4 regions of the Synechococcus sp. R5-13 genome follow, and region 2 is predicted to be linked to each of the others. Evidence: predicted binding sites of a transcription regulator. Region 2 holds the regulator's gene; each other region holds the start of a gene.
What was found. Region 2 encodes NtcA, which controls nitrogen genes in cyanobacteria. Its sites were predicted from a motif close to GTANCNNNNGNTAC; they were not measured.

Region 1 (3,133 bases), on a different contig from region 2:
TCTGGATCGCATCAAAAAAGAGATGCAGGCAATCATCAAAAAGGGCCTGCCGGTGATCCGCGAGGAGGTGAGCCGTGAAGAGGCCAGGCGCCGCATCGAAGCCCTCGGAGAACCCTACAAGCTGGAGATCTTAGACAGCATTCCCGAAGGGGAGGTCATCAGCATTTACCACTTGGGGAATGAATGGTGGGATCTCTGTGCCGGTCCCCACGTGGAAAACACCCAAGAGCTCAACCCCAAAGCTTTCGATCTGCTCAGCGTGGCCGGCGCCTATTGGCGGGGGGACGAGACCAAGCCGCAGCTCCAACGCATCTACGGTACCGCCTGGGAAACTCCAGAGGAGCTGAAGGAATACAAGCGGCGGCTGGAGGAGGCCAAACGGCGGGATCACCGCAAGCTGGGCAAAGAACTGGGTCTCTTCCTGTTTTCCGATGAAGTGGGTCCGGGCTTGCCCCTTTGGACTCCCAAAGGAACTACCCTACGCTGGGTGCTGGAGGATTTTCTCAAGCAGGAGCAGCTCAAGCAGGGCTACCTGCCGGTGGTTACCCCTCATATTGCCCGTGTGGACTTGTTCAAGATCTCCGGCCACTGGCAAAAGTACCGGGAAGATATGTTCCCCATGATGGCGGAGAATGAGCAGGATCGCGCAGCCGAACAGGGCTTTGTCATGAAGCCGATGAACTGTCCTTTTCACATCCAAATCTACAAATCCGAGCTGCGATCCTACCGCGATTTGCCCCTACGATATGCCGAATTCGGCACCGTCTATCGCTATGAGCAATCGGGGGAATTGGGAGGTCTGACGCGAGTGCGTGGCTTCACGGTGGACGATGCCCATTTGTTTGTTCGCCCCGATCAATTGGAGGAGGAGTTTCTTAAGGTTGTCGATCTCATTTTGGTGGTTTTCGATAAGCTCAAGCTCAAGGATTTTCGCGCCCGCCTCAGCTTCCGCGATCCCAAGTCGGACAAATATCTGGGATCCCCCGAAGATTGGGACAAAGCCGAAAATGCCATCCGTCGCGCTGTGGAGAAGTTGTCGATGCCCCACTTTGAAGGGATCGGCGAAGCAGCCTTCTATGGGCCAAAGCTGGATTTTATTTTCCGCGACGCGCTGGATCGGGAGTGGCAGTTGGGCACGGTGCAAGTAGACTACCAAAACCCGCAGCGCTTTGATTTGTACTACGTAGCCGAGGATGGATCCCGGCAACGCCCGGTGATGATCCACCGCGCTCCCTTTGGCTCGCTGGAACGGCTGATTGGGATCCTCATCGAAGAATACGCTGGGGATTTTCCCTTCTGGCTGGCCCCGGAACAGGTGCGCATTTTGCCCGTTTCCGATCAGTATCTGGGCTACGCCACCCAGGTGCGGGATCAGCTGCGAGAGCAGGGGATCCGCGTTCACATCGATGCCGACAGCGATCGTTTGCCCAAAAAAATCCGCAATGCCGAGAAGGCCCGGATCCCTTTCATGCTGATCGTGGGGGAACAGGAACAGGCGGCAGGAACGGTGAGCGTGCGCCAGCGCCATGGACAGGAGCTGGGATCCCTGACGGTGGCAGATTTCCTAGCCCAGCTACAGGCACTTGACTAGCTTGGGCATTCGGGATCCCTGGCTTGCGGCAATTGGGTTTTCAGAACTTGAGGATCCCAGGTTCTGAGGATCTCAAGAAAGAGCTTGAGTTTCCCTTTCTCAAGGGAAGCCAAGGGGGCTAATTGAAAAATCAGGATTTGGCCGACAACCCACCATGTTCTCTAGGGATTTTCTGGAGAGGATCCTGCAACGCTTTAGGAGCTGACGGCTAAATCGATCTGTCGCCGAATGGATTGGCCGTTACTTTGGTGAATTGATTGATAGTTACTTTGAATTGCAGTGAAATAGCCTGTCGATCTAAGCTCCTCATCTCCCGCTCTGCGATTGTAGATAACAGCACTATGAATTGTAGCTCTTGCTACAGTATTAGCTTCTCTATTGGAGATAGGCTTTTGTGCATTCAAAGTCTGACCGCAGAGTGATGACTCAAGGATAGGATCCCATGCCCAAAACGCTGTTTAAAGTTGACCTGACTAAGCCAATGGATCAACAGGATCTACCGGGTCACAACCGCTGGCATCCTGATATTCCCGCTGTGGTTTCTGTAAACCCTGGCGAGGTATTCCGAATTGAGTGTAAAGACTGGACGGATGGGCAAATCAAAAACAACGATGATCCTTCCGACATTGAGCAGGTTGACCTAAGCGTTGTCCATGTTTTGAGTGGGCCTATTTGGGTTAACGGCGCCCAGCCTGGAGATATCCTGGTTGTCGATCTGTTAGACATTGGGCCACTGCCGGGAGACGAGTGGGGGTTTACAGGTATTTTTGCCAAAGAAAATGGAGGGGGATTCCTCACCGATCATTTTCCCAACGCGGCCAAAGCCATCTGGGATTTTCAAGGCATTTACACCACTTCCAGACACATTCCCCATGTGCGCTTTGCCGGCATCATTCACCCCGGCCTCATTGGCTGTGCCCCATCTCACGAGTTGCTGGCGGCTTGGAATAAGCGGGAAGCTGAGCTGGTCGCTTCGGCTCCCGATTTGCGCACTTACGGCGCGGGGCTATCCGGCAATCAGCCTGTGCTGGCCGCCTTGCCCAATCCCAAGAACGCAATTTTGGGAACTTTGCCCAAGTCAGAGTATGAGCGGGTTGCTGCTGAAGCGGCTCGGACGGTGCCCCCGCGAGAGCACGGCGGTAATTGCGATATTAAAAACCTGTCTAAAGGAACACGGATCTACTTCCCGGTTTACGTGGAGGGTGCCAAGCTGTCGATGGGAGATATTCACTTCTCGCAAGGGGATGGGGAGATCTCTTTTTGTGGCGCTATTGAGATGTCGGGCTACATCGATCTCCACGTCGATCTAATCAAGGGTGGTGTTGAGAAGTACGGATTGGTTAACCCCATTTTTAAGCCCGGCCCTGTTGAGCCACGTTACTCGGAATACCTTGTGTTTGAGGGCATTTCTGTGGACGAGCTTACAGGTAAGCAGCATTATATGGATGTTCACATTGCCTATCGACGCGCCTGCTTAAATGCCATCGAATATCTGAAAAAATTCGGCTTTACGGGAGAACAAGCTTATCTGCTGCTCAGTTC
Region 2 (3,133 bases):
TTCTTCCGCTAGCCCATCTTCAATGGAAAGGATGGGATAGTTGGCCAGCAGTTGCTGGTAGTAAGCCACCATATCAGCCGCGCTGTGGGCTTTGCCCTCAAAGTGATATTGCCCATCCTGCAGCAGCTCGTTGGCGGCCACATCCAAGGCCAAGGCGATATCTGCTCCCGGTTTGTAGCCTGCCTGTTCAATAGCCGTCATCAGCAGATCCAAAGCCGCCGCATTGGAGTCGAGATCAGGAGCAAACCCCCCTTCATCCCCCACACCGGTGGACAGCCCCTTCTGCTGCAGCACTTGTTTTAGTACCGCAAACACCTCAGCCCCGTAGCGCAGCGCCTCGCGAAAGCTGGCCGCTCCAATGGGCACAAGCATAAATTCTTGAATATCGACGTTGTTGTCGGCGTGGGCGCCGCCGTTGAGCACGTTCATCAGCGGCACCGGCAGCAGGTTGGCAAAGGGCCCCCCCAGGTATTTGTAAAGAGGCAAGCCCACTGCTTCCGCAGCCGCTTTGGCTGTCGCCAGAGAAACTGCCAAAATAGCGTTGGCCCCCAGGCGGGACTTGTTGGGGGTGCCGTCCAGGTCGATCAGCAACTGGTCAATACGGGCTTGGTTGAGGGCATCTTCTCCCTGCAGCTCCGACTGGATGGGGCCAAGGATGTTTTCCACCGCCCTCAGCACACCCTTACCGCCGTAGCGTTTGGGATCCCCGTCCCGCAGCTCATGGGCCTCGAAGGTACCGGTCGAGGCACCGCTGGGAACCTGCGCCAAGCCCGTTGCTCCATTGGCTAGACCCACCAGGGCTTCTAGGGTGGGACGCCCTCGCGAGTCGAGGATCTCATGGGCGGTAATCCACTCGATGGCCGTTTCCACAGTTACACCTCAGCAATTGGCTAGATAGCTCTGGCCAAAGCCAGATCCCCCCATAGACTAGTAGATTCTTGCCCGCGATCCGGTCAGCTTCCAGAAAACTTTAAGTCTGTCCTTCGGGCACAGAGATTCTTCAAGGCTGCAGCAGTAGATTGAACATAGGCCGGCCAGAGCTTCAACTAGCCGTCGAGCGGGGTTTGCCTGGGCAAGGTGCTACTCAGGAGGTGTTCTCCTCTTCCTTCTAGGCAAAGCGATGGCTCAGCCGCATCGGGTCGTGTACGGTGATCTTCTTCTTGTGAATGGAGATGTACTTCTTCTTGCGCAGCTCTCCCAACAGGCGGGTGATGGTGACGCGGGTTGAGCCAATGGCCTCGGCAATGGCCTGGTGAGACAGCTTGAGATCGATGGTGACCCCATCTGGGCCAGGCACCCCGAAATCGCGACAGAGAATCAACAAAAAGCTGACCAGACGGGATCCCATGTCGCGATGAGCCAGCGTCTCGATCATCATCTCCGTTTGCAAGATACGAGACGACAGGCTTTTAACCAGCAACATGGCCAGTTCGGCGTTCTCCTGCAAGGATTTTTCCACCTGCTCGATCGGCAGAGAGAGTAACTCGGTAGGTGTAAAAGCCACCGAGTGATAAAAGCGGTCGGAGCGCTGTCCCGTGATAAAGGAGAGCACGCCGAAGATGCTGTTTTCCCGCAGGAGGGCAACGGTGATTTCCTCTCCCATTTCGTAGACCCGCGAGAGCTTAACGGCTCCCTTTACCAAAAAGTAAACCCGCTCCGCCGGATCCCCTGGAAAAAAAATGGTCTTCCCACGCTCAAACGTTTCGATAACCGGAGGATGGTGAGGGCCTCCCAATTGCTTGAAGGCTGTGATCAGAGATTTTTCCGCTACGGCCACCGCCATACTCATCAACCTTTTAAGGTCAGTTTATACCTAAGATCAACCTACTAAGATCAATCTAGAAGCATTAGGCTAGGTTGCAACCCATTGACTTCAGAATCTACGAGGATACCAAGATTTACCCTAAAGTAGAAGGTTCTGCCTAGGTATCTTTGTAGCACGCGCTACATTTTTAAGTCTCGTTGCTGCTCTCCAGCCAAAGGCAGAGGTTAGGATAGGAGCCATTGTCGCTGGGGGTTGCGTCGGCCCTTGGCGGTAGAGAGTGGAGTGGGTTGGAACATTCTATCTATCTATCTATCTATGGGGATCCCAGAGGTTATCGTTGCTGCACCTTCTCAACTGAGCCGCCAGCATTTCACAGTGCGGATGCCGGATCCGGCCAATCACCTGCTGGAGGTGGAACTGCAGATCCAAGAGGTGGATCCAGAGGTGCCTTTGCGGCTGCGACTGCCGGTGTGGACGCCGGGATCCTACCTGGTGCGGGAATATGCCCGTCACGTGCAGGAGTTTCAGGCGGCAACCGAGCAAGGGATCCCTTTGGCCTGGCGGAAGGTGGATAAGAACACCTGGCAGATCGATCCGCCGGGCTGTTCTGCCGTGAAGGTGTGCTACCGGGTCTATGCCTATGAGCTGACGGTGCGCACAAACCATCTGGATTTGACCCACGCCTATTTCAACGGGGCAGCGCTCTTCCTCTACGTGCCCGGTCGCGAGCGGGAACCCTACACTTTGACGGTGATCCCCCCCAAGCCGGATTGGCACATCGCCACCAGTTTGCGGCCCTTGACCTCTCCTTCTGAGGATCCCACTTCCGGCCAGTCTTTTGTGGCGGAAGACTACGACGAGCTGGTGGATAGCCCGGTGGAGGTGGGCCTGCATCGGATGCAATCGTTTGAGGTGGAAGGGATCCCCCATTACTTTGTGGTTTGGGGGGCGGGCACTCTGGATGTGGAGCGGGCTGTCGCTGATGCCAAGGCCATTGTCGAAACCACAGCCGCATTTTTTGGTGGGCTACCCTATGACCGTTACTGGTTTATCGTGCATTTGTCACCGGGAGGATTTGGTGGCCTTGAGCACAAGTACAGCACCACCCTTCTTTACTCTGGGCTGGAGCTGCATCAGCCGGAGTCCTATCGGCGCTTTTTGTCTTTGCTGGCCCACGAGTTGTTTCATGCCTGGAATGTCAAGCGTCTGCGTCCTCTGGCATTGGAAAAGATCGATTACAACCAGGAAAATTATCTGGAATGTCTGTGGTTTTGTGAGGGGGCGACCAGCTATTACGAAAACGTCATCTTATTGAGGGCAGGGATCCTCAGTGCCGGCGATTTCTTGAAGATTCTTTCCGAACAGATT
Region 3 (3,133 bases), on a different contig from region 2:
GGGTTTTTCAACCGCAACACCCGTCAGCCGCTGGGGGCAATTCGTCGGGATGGCCGTTGGATCTCCAGCCCCATTTTGGGTCGTGGGGTCATCGCCTGGTCGGATGGGACGGCAGGGCAAGAAGGGGGATCCGTGCGCTTTGCCCGTTTGCGGATGCAAGCAGAGCTGCGCAATGCCATTGGGGATCAAATCCCGGTGGTGGGCATCAATACAGGCTATATCCTGCCCGGCATCTCCCAGTTCACCCCCGACTGGGGATCCACCTACACCACCCAAACGGACGACGAAATGCTCGTGATGGTGCAGCAGGATCAGGTGCAAGAAATTCTGGTGGCGGGCCTGGCCGGCAGTTTGACGGTACAGATTCCCAGCGAGGGGTATGTATTGGCAGGGCGGGGGCTAGAAGGTGCCCTAGAAGCCCGCAAGCTGGTTCCCGGGGATCGCCTCAGCCTTCATCTGCGCTTGGATCCGCCCGAGCTGGAAGCTTATCCCCACATCCTAGGGGCAGGGCCGCTCTTGCTCTTGGATGGGCAGGTGGTTTTGGATGCCCGATTGGAGGGATTTCAGCCTCTCTTTCGCAGGCAGCGAGCCGCCCGCAGTGCCATCGGCCAACTGGACAGCGGACATTTGCTGCTGGTGACCGCCGGCAATGCCCAGGAAAACCAAGGGCTTACCCTGCTGGAGATGGCGCAGTTGATGCAGCAATTGGGCTGTCGCCATGCCTTGAACTTGGATGGGGGCAATGCTTCCACCTTGGTGCTGGGGGGAGAGGCCGTCAATTGGGAACACCGGCACCCAGAAGCCAGCCCACTCAACAGCGAGACGGATCCCAGTCCATCCCGGCGGCGTACACCCCGAGTTCACAATGGCCTAGGGTTTTTCCCAAGCCCAAGTCGGTGACAGAAAACTTTTGTGCCGGCGGGATAGAGTCTTTTCCCTTTGATCCAGGGATCGAGGGTGGGATCCCCGGACTTTCTGGCTGATTGGATGAGGGGTCAAGTATTCTCCAGGATTGGATCTACCTTCTCAACAAAAATCTCTCCTCGCCAGAGGAAGGACTCGGCTTTGATTGCGCAATGGGATCCCGGCAATCTCAGCACCCAAAGCTCCGGAGCTTGTGCAGGTCAATCTTAAGTGGGATCCAAACTGAACGCCCAATGCTCATTTCTCATAACAGAAATAGAGATTAAATTAAGTAGAAAACATTGGCCTTGAGACCGGTAAGAAAAATGATCAAAGAGGCGATCTCTTGAAGAAGACGACCTCAGAGTATAAAAGGCACGCAATTCTTTACGCTTCTGCTAAATTAGATGCTGGTTTTCAAAAAAGTATTGTCAATAATCCATTTTTTGACGAAGATGATTGACGAATTTATATTTCTTCACTCTCGAGGTTAGAAATTAACTCCTTGGACTTTTGGTTACAATTCTCTCTACTACGAATGTTCGCTAATGTGTAGGCCTACCCGGCTCCCGACCAAATGTATAGTTATTTTAAAAATGACTATCTCTCCTGGTGGACAAGGCTTTTGGGGTAGGTTGACCCTTGCTCCTCTCTCGTGGGTGGGCTGCTGGTACTGGCATTCCTGTTTGTGAGAGTTAATCTTATTTGGAAGAAATTGATCTTTTTCTCAAATTTTTATAGAGCACCTCTATACTCAAGTGAGATAGCCCCACACACAAGCTTCTGGGCTAGGCCTGAAATTTTATTGAGATCCCCTGTCAAAGCTTTTCAGGTATTGCCTCTTGTGCCAAAAGGCTAGGATGGGCAAGGATTGTATTTTCTATTACTCTATTGGGGATGATTTGTATGCCAGCTAGAAGCAGAACCGACTCATTGACGGATACGCACAGGTGGTGTTTCATGGAATCCATAGCCGACGCTCTCCACCACTTGTAGGCCCTATAACCTAGGGCCGTGTCCACTAGCCTGCTCGTGAGATTAGAACGTGGTTTGCACTGCTTCTCCAAATCCTATGCCTTCCTCCAAGGATGCCGCTCCTGTAGCCCGCGCCAAACAGCCTGCGGCTCAAGCCAGCCCTGCTGCCGGCGAGCTTTTCCTTCAGCAGAATGGATCCCTCTCCGCCCAGTTGGTTCCCCAGGGATCCCTGCAGCTTTACACCCACCCCAGCCGAGGCATGTTTACGCCTGTCATGGCCCAGGCGCTGCGCTTGGCCGGCCAGGGAACGCGGGTGCTGATCGTGCAATTTCTCAAGGGTGGGATCAACCAGGGGCCCGAAAATCGTCTCTCCCTGGGCAGATCCTTGGAGTGGGTTCGTTGTCGCCTGCACCGGTGCATCGATACACCTCACCTAGAGCCTGAGGAGCGGGTGGCATTGGATGAGCTGTGGCAATTTACCCAGGAGGCTGTCAGGAGTGGCCGCTATGACTTGGTGGTGTTGGATGAGCTGAGCTTGGCTGTGAAGTTGGGCCTGATCCCAGAAGCGGAAGTGCTGAGCTTAATCGACCAACGCCCCATCTCCATGGACATGGTGATCACCGGGCCGGAGATGCCGGATTCGTTTCTGGAGCGGGCCGACTTGATCACGCAGCTGCGCCTACGTGGCATCCCAGGCCCAGGGCTCCGCACTGCCGATGGGAATGTTGCCTGTTCTCTGGATCCCCCTCAAGTCAGCGGCACAGGTGCTATGCCTACAGCAGCCCATGTTGCTCCGCACCGCTAGCGCAAACAGTTTCCGCTCCGAAAGACCTAGGCAACACGGGTCGCGTCAGGGGGGCGGAGTCCCAATAAGACTGGAGCTTGTCCACCAGATGTGCCCTCACTCTCCAGGAAGCCGGCTGTAGCCATGTTGAAAAACGACCGCTGGATCTGTGAGCAAGCGCGGCGAGGGATGATCGAGCCGTTCTGCCCTGAGCTGGTGCGCGCTGTTGAATCTCGGCCCGTTTTGAGTTACGGGCTGTCTTCCTACGGCTACGACATCCGCTTGTCGCCGGTGGAGTTCAAGATCTTCCGCCATGTGCCCGGCACAGTGGTGGATCCCAAACGGTTTAACCCCAAGAATCTGGAAGCGGTGGAGCTGCACCACGACGAGATGGGGGATTACTTTATCATCCCGGCCCACTCCTATGGGTTGGGGGTGTCTTTGGAGCGGCTGCAAGTTCCGGATAACATT
Region 4 (3,133 bases), on a different contig from region 2:
GATCCACCGCCACGCTGCTGGAACGGGCCACCACCTCCACTTGGCTGGAGGGTAAGTCTAGGCAGACCAAGGCAGTGGCTTCCGTCGGGGATCCGGCCAGGAAAGCGGCTTTTTCCCCACTTACCTGCAGATTGTGGATCTCGGTGTAGGGCAAAGGGATCTCTTCCTGTTGCCCCGACTGGGGATCCAGGTAGGCCAAATGGCACAGACCCCCCTGTTGGTAGCAGGCCAGAATGCGCCCATCCCCAGCAAAGCCGTAGGTGCTCAGGCCAAACACCCACTGCGGCTCTCCAAACTCTGCTTCCATAGGGCAGAGGGGAATGGGGCCCTGGGGATCCCAGCGATAGAGGTTCCACCAGCCGCTGCAATCGGAAACAAAGTAGAGATCCCCTTGCGGTGACCACTGGGGCTGGAAGATCGACTCGGCAGGGCCACCGGCCAGCTTTTGAGGTTCTCCCAAGCTGCCGTCAGGGTTCACCTCAGACCGCCACAGCTCTGTGCCGTCCCAGGGCATTTGGGGGTGATCCCAGGTCAGCCATACCAAGGTCTGGCCGTCTGGACTGAGGCGCGGGCTGGCGTAGAAGTCGTGCCCAGAAGCCAAAATCTGCTGGGATCGACTTGCTAAGTCAATCGAGACAAGGCTGTTTTCCGGCTCTCCCTGGCGGCTGTGATCTTCCCGCACACAGAGGATGCGTCCACGCGCCCGATCCACCACCCCATCTGCATAGCGATAGGGGCCTGCTTCCGTCAGGGGCTGGGGATCTGAACCCGGCAGCAGGCGGTAGAGCCGTTGGTCAGCGAAGTTGCAAAAATACACTACCCCTGCCGACACCCAATAAGCTCCACCCCCATACTCATGCACCCGTGTCCGCACATTGAAAGGTGCCGGTGTCAGCTCCACCAGGATCCCGTCGGCAGAGCGCCGCATCAACACATTGCGCCCTTTTTCTTGCGGGCGACCCTCCGTCCAGTAGAGATCCCCCTGATCCCAAACCATCTGTCCCAAGCGCAGGGATCCCGTCACCACCAGGTCAGCGGTAATCGGGGATCGCCAAGATCCATAGCCAGCCTGTTGCACCATAAGCTGTTAACTCTCAACTAATTCTCGACCCCAGAACCCCTATTATGCCGGCAGCAAGGGATCCCTGCCTTTGCCTACAGCCTGTGGGGAAAGGGAGCCGAGAACAGGCTCGGATTCTGGGAAAAGGTATCCCGCGATACAATTCTCTCCGGGCCGAATGGGTTTGATGGAACACGTTAAGGCAACAGGGATGCACAACGCTTTCTCGACTGCAGGATTAGCCTTTCCCCTGTTGACGTTGGGAAGGCATTCGGTGAAAGCCTCAGCTGAGCGCAGTTGGGCAGGTTCAACACATGGGCGAGGTGATGAGCTAGGTGCTTCCCCCCGTTGGCCGGGCTGCTGCAACAACTGGACTTCTTAACACCCTTTGCACTCACTTCGTTTCGGAGATCACCGATGGCTCAATCTTTTAATCGTCGTCAAGTGCTGAAAATGGGCGCTCTGGCCGGAGCCGGGGCGGCCCTGGGGCCGCAGATCTGGGTGAAGCGGTCTGTGCCCGCCTACGCCCAGGGAGAGACCATTCGCGTTGGCATTTTGCACTCCCTCAGCGGCACCATGGCCATTTCAGAAACCAGCGTGGTGGATGCGGAAAAGCTGGCTATCAAAGAGATCAATGCCGCCGGTGGGGTTTTGGGCAAGCAGATCGAGCCGATTATCGAGGATGGGGCTTCCGATTGGCCAACCTTTGCCGAGAAAGCCACCAAATTGATCGATGTGGACAAGGTGGCAACGGTATTCGGCTGCTGGACTTCGGCCAGTCGCAAAGCGGTTTTGCCGGTGTTTGAATCCAAGCAGCACCTGCTCTGGTATCCCGTGCAGTACGAAGGACAAGAGTGCTCCAAAAACATCTTCTACACCGGCGCTGCCCCCAACCAGCAGATCGAGCCTTCGGTGGAATGGCTGCTCAAGAACAAGGGCAAAGAGTTCTTCCTGGTGGGATCCGACTATGTGTTCCCCCGCACGGCCAACACCATCATCAAGGCCCAGTTGGAAGCCCTGGGGGGCAAAGTGGTGGGTGAAGACTATCTGCCTTTGGGCAACACAGAAGTTACCCCCATCATCAGCAAGATCCGGGCCGCTCTTCCCAATGGCGGTGTGATCTACAACAGCTTGAACGGCGACAGCAACGTGGCCTTTTTCAAACAGTTGAAAGGGGCAGGGCTGGGGCCAGATCGCTATCCTTCCATGTCCGTCAGCATTGCTGAAGAAGAGGTGCAGGCCATCGGCCCCGAATTCTTGGAAGGGCACTTCGCCGCCTGGAACTACTTTATGACGGTGGATACGCCTGCCAACAAGAAGTTTGTGGAAGCTTTCAAGGCAGAATACGGCCAAAACCGCGTCACCAACGACCCGATGGAAGCCGCCTACATCATGGTTTACATCTGGAAGCAGGCAGTGGAAAAAGCGGGAACAGTGGAAATCGACGCCGTGCGGCAGGCAGCCTATGGCCAGACCTTTGATGCCCCAGAAGGCTTGGTAACCATGAACACCAATCACCACCTGACCAAGTATGTGCGGATCGGCCAGGTGCGCTCTGACGGTTTGTTTGATGTCATCTTTTCTACGGATGCCGTGGAGCCGCAGCCCTGGAACCAGTTTGTGGCAGAGACCAAGGGCTTTGCCTGCGATTGGTCAGATCCGGCCAAGGGCGGTCGCTACAAAGTCAGCTAGTCCTGGCCAGGGCTGGGATCCCTTGCCGTTTGGATAGGGTCGGGGATCCCGCCTAGATGCTCGGTTAGCCTCCCTAGTTTAGTTGGAAGGAGGATCCCCTGCCCATGACCTTGCTCCTGGACAGCTTGTTCAACGGCATTAGCATCGGCACCGTCTTGCTAATAGCCGCATTGGGCTTGGCCATTGTTTTCGGCCTCATGGGGGTCATCAACATGGCCCATGGGGAGCTGATGATGTTGGGGGCCTACACCACTTTTGTGGTTCAAAATGCCTTTCGTCCCCTAGGGGATCCCTGGCGGGATCTGTATATCTTCCCGGCTTTGGTAGCTGCCTTTGCCGTCACGGCTCTGGTGGGACTAGCCCTGGAGCGGGGGGTGATCC

Region 1: fmdA (formamidase) is a predicted target of NtcA. The motif match lies at 1,940-1,953, and genes of this name have one in related genera.
Region 3: NW840_RS12805 (cob(I)yrinic acid a,c-diamide adenosyltransferase) is a predicted target of NtcA. The motif match lies at 1,777-1,790, and genes of this name have one in related genera.
Region 4: urtA (urea ABC transporter substrate-binding protein) is a predicted target of NtcA. The motif match lies at 1,208-1,221, and genes of this name have one in related genera.

The regions. Positions count from the first base shown of each region.
Region 1 covers NZ_JANSIL010000003.1:7,705-10,837, reverse strand. The annotation lists gene thrS (threonine--tRNA ligase) at 1-1,591, shown strand, start outside; gene fmdA (formamidase) at 2,034-3,133, shown strand, end outside.
Region 2 covers NZ_JANSIL010000097.1:13,904-17,036, forward strand. The annotation lists gene eno (phosphopyruvate hydratase) at 1-870, opposite strand, end outside; gene ntcA (global nitrogen regulator NtcA) at 1,109-1,783, opposite strand; gene NW840_RS08115 (M61 family metallopeptidase) at 2,048-3,133, shown strand, end outside.
Region 3 covers NZ_JANSIL010000175.1:3,147-6,279, forward strand. The annotation lists gene NW840_RS12800 (phosphodiester glycosidase family protein) at 1-900, shown strand, start outside; gene NW840_RS12805 (cob(I)yrinic acid a,c-diamide adenosyltransferase) at 1,976-2,683, shown strand; gene dcd (dCTP deaminase) at 2,807-3,133, shown strand, end outside.
Region 4 covers NZ_JANSIL010000038.1:15,761-18,893, reverse strand. The annotation lists gene NW840_RS03365 (S9 family peptidase) at 1-1,081, opposite strand, end outside; gene urtA (urea ABC transporter substrate-binding protein) at 1,478-2,752, shown strand; gene urtB (urea ABC transporter permease subunit UrtB) at 2,857-3,133, shown strand, end outside.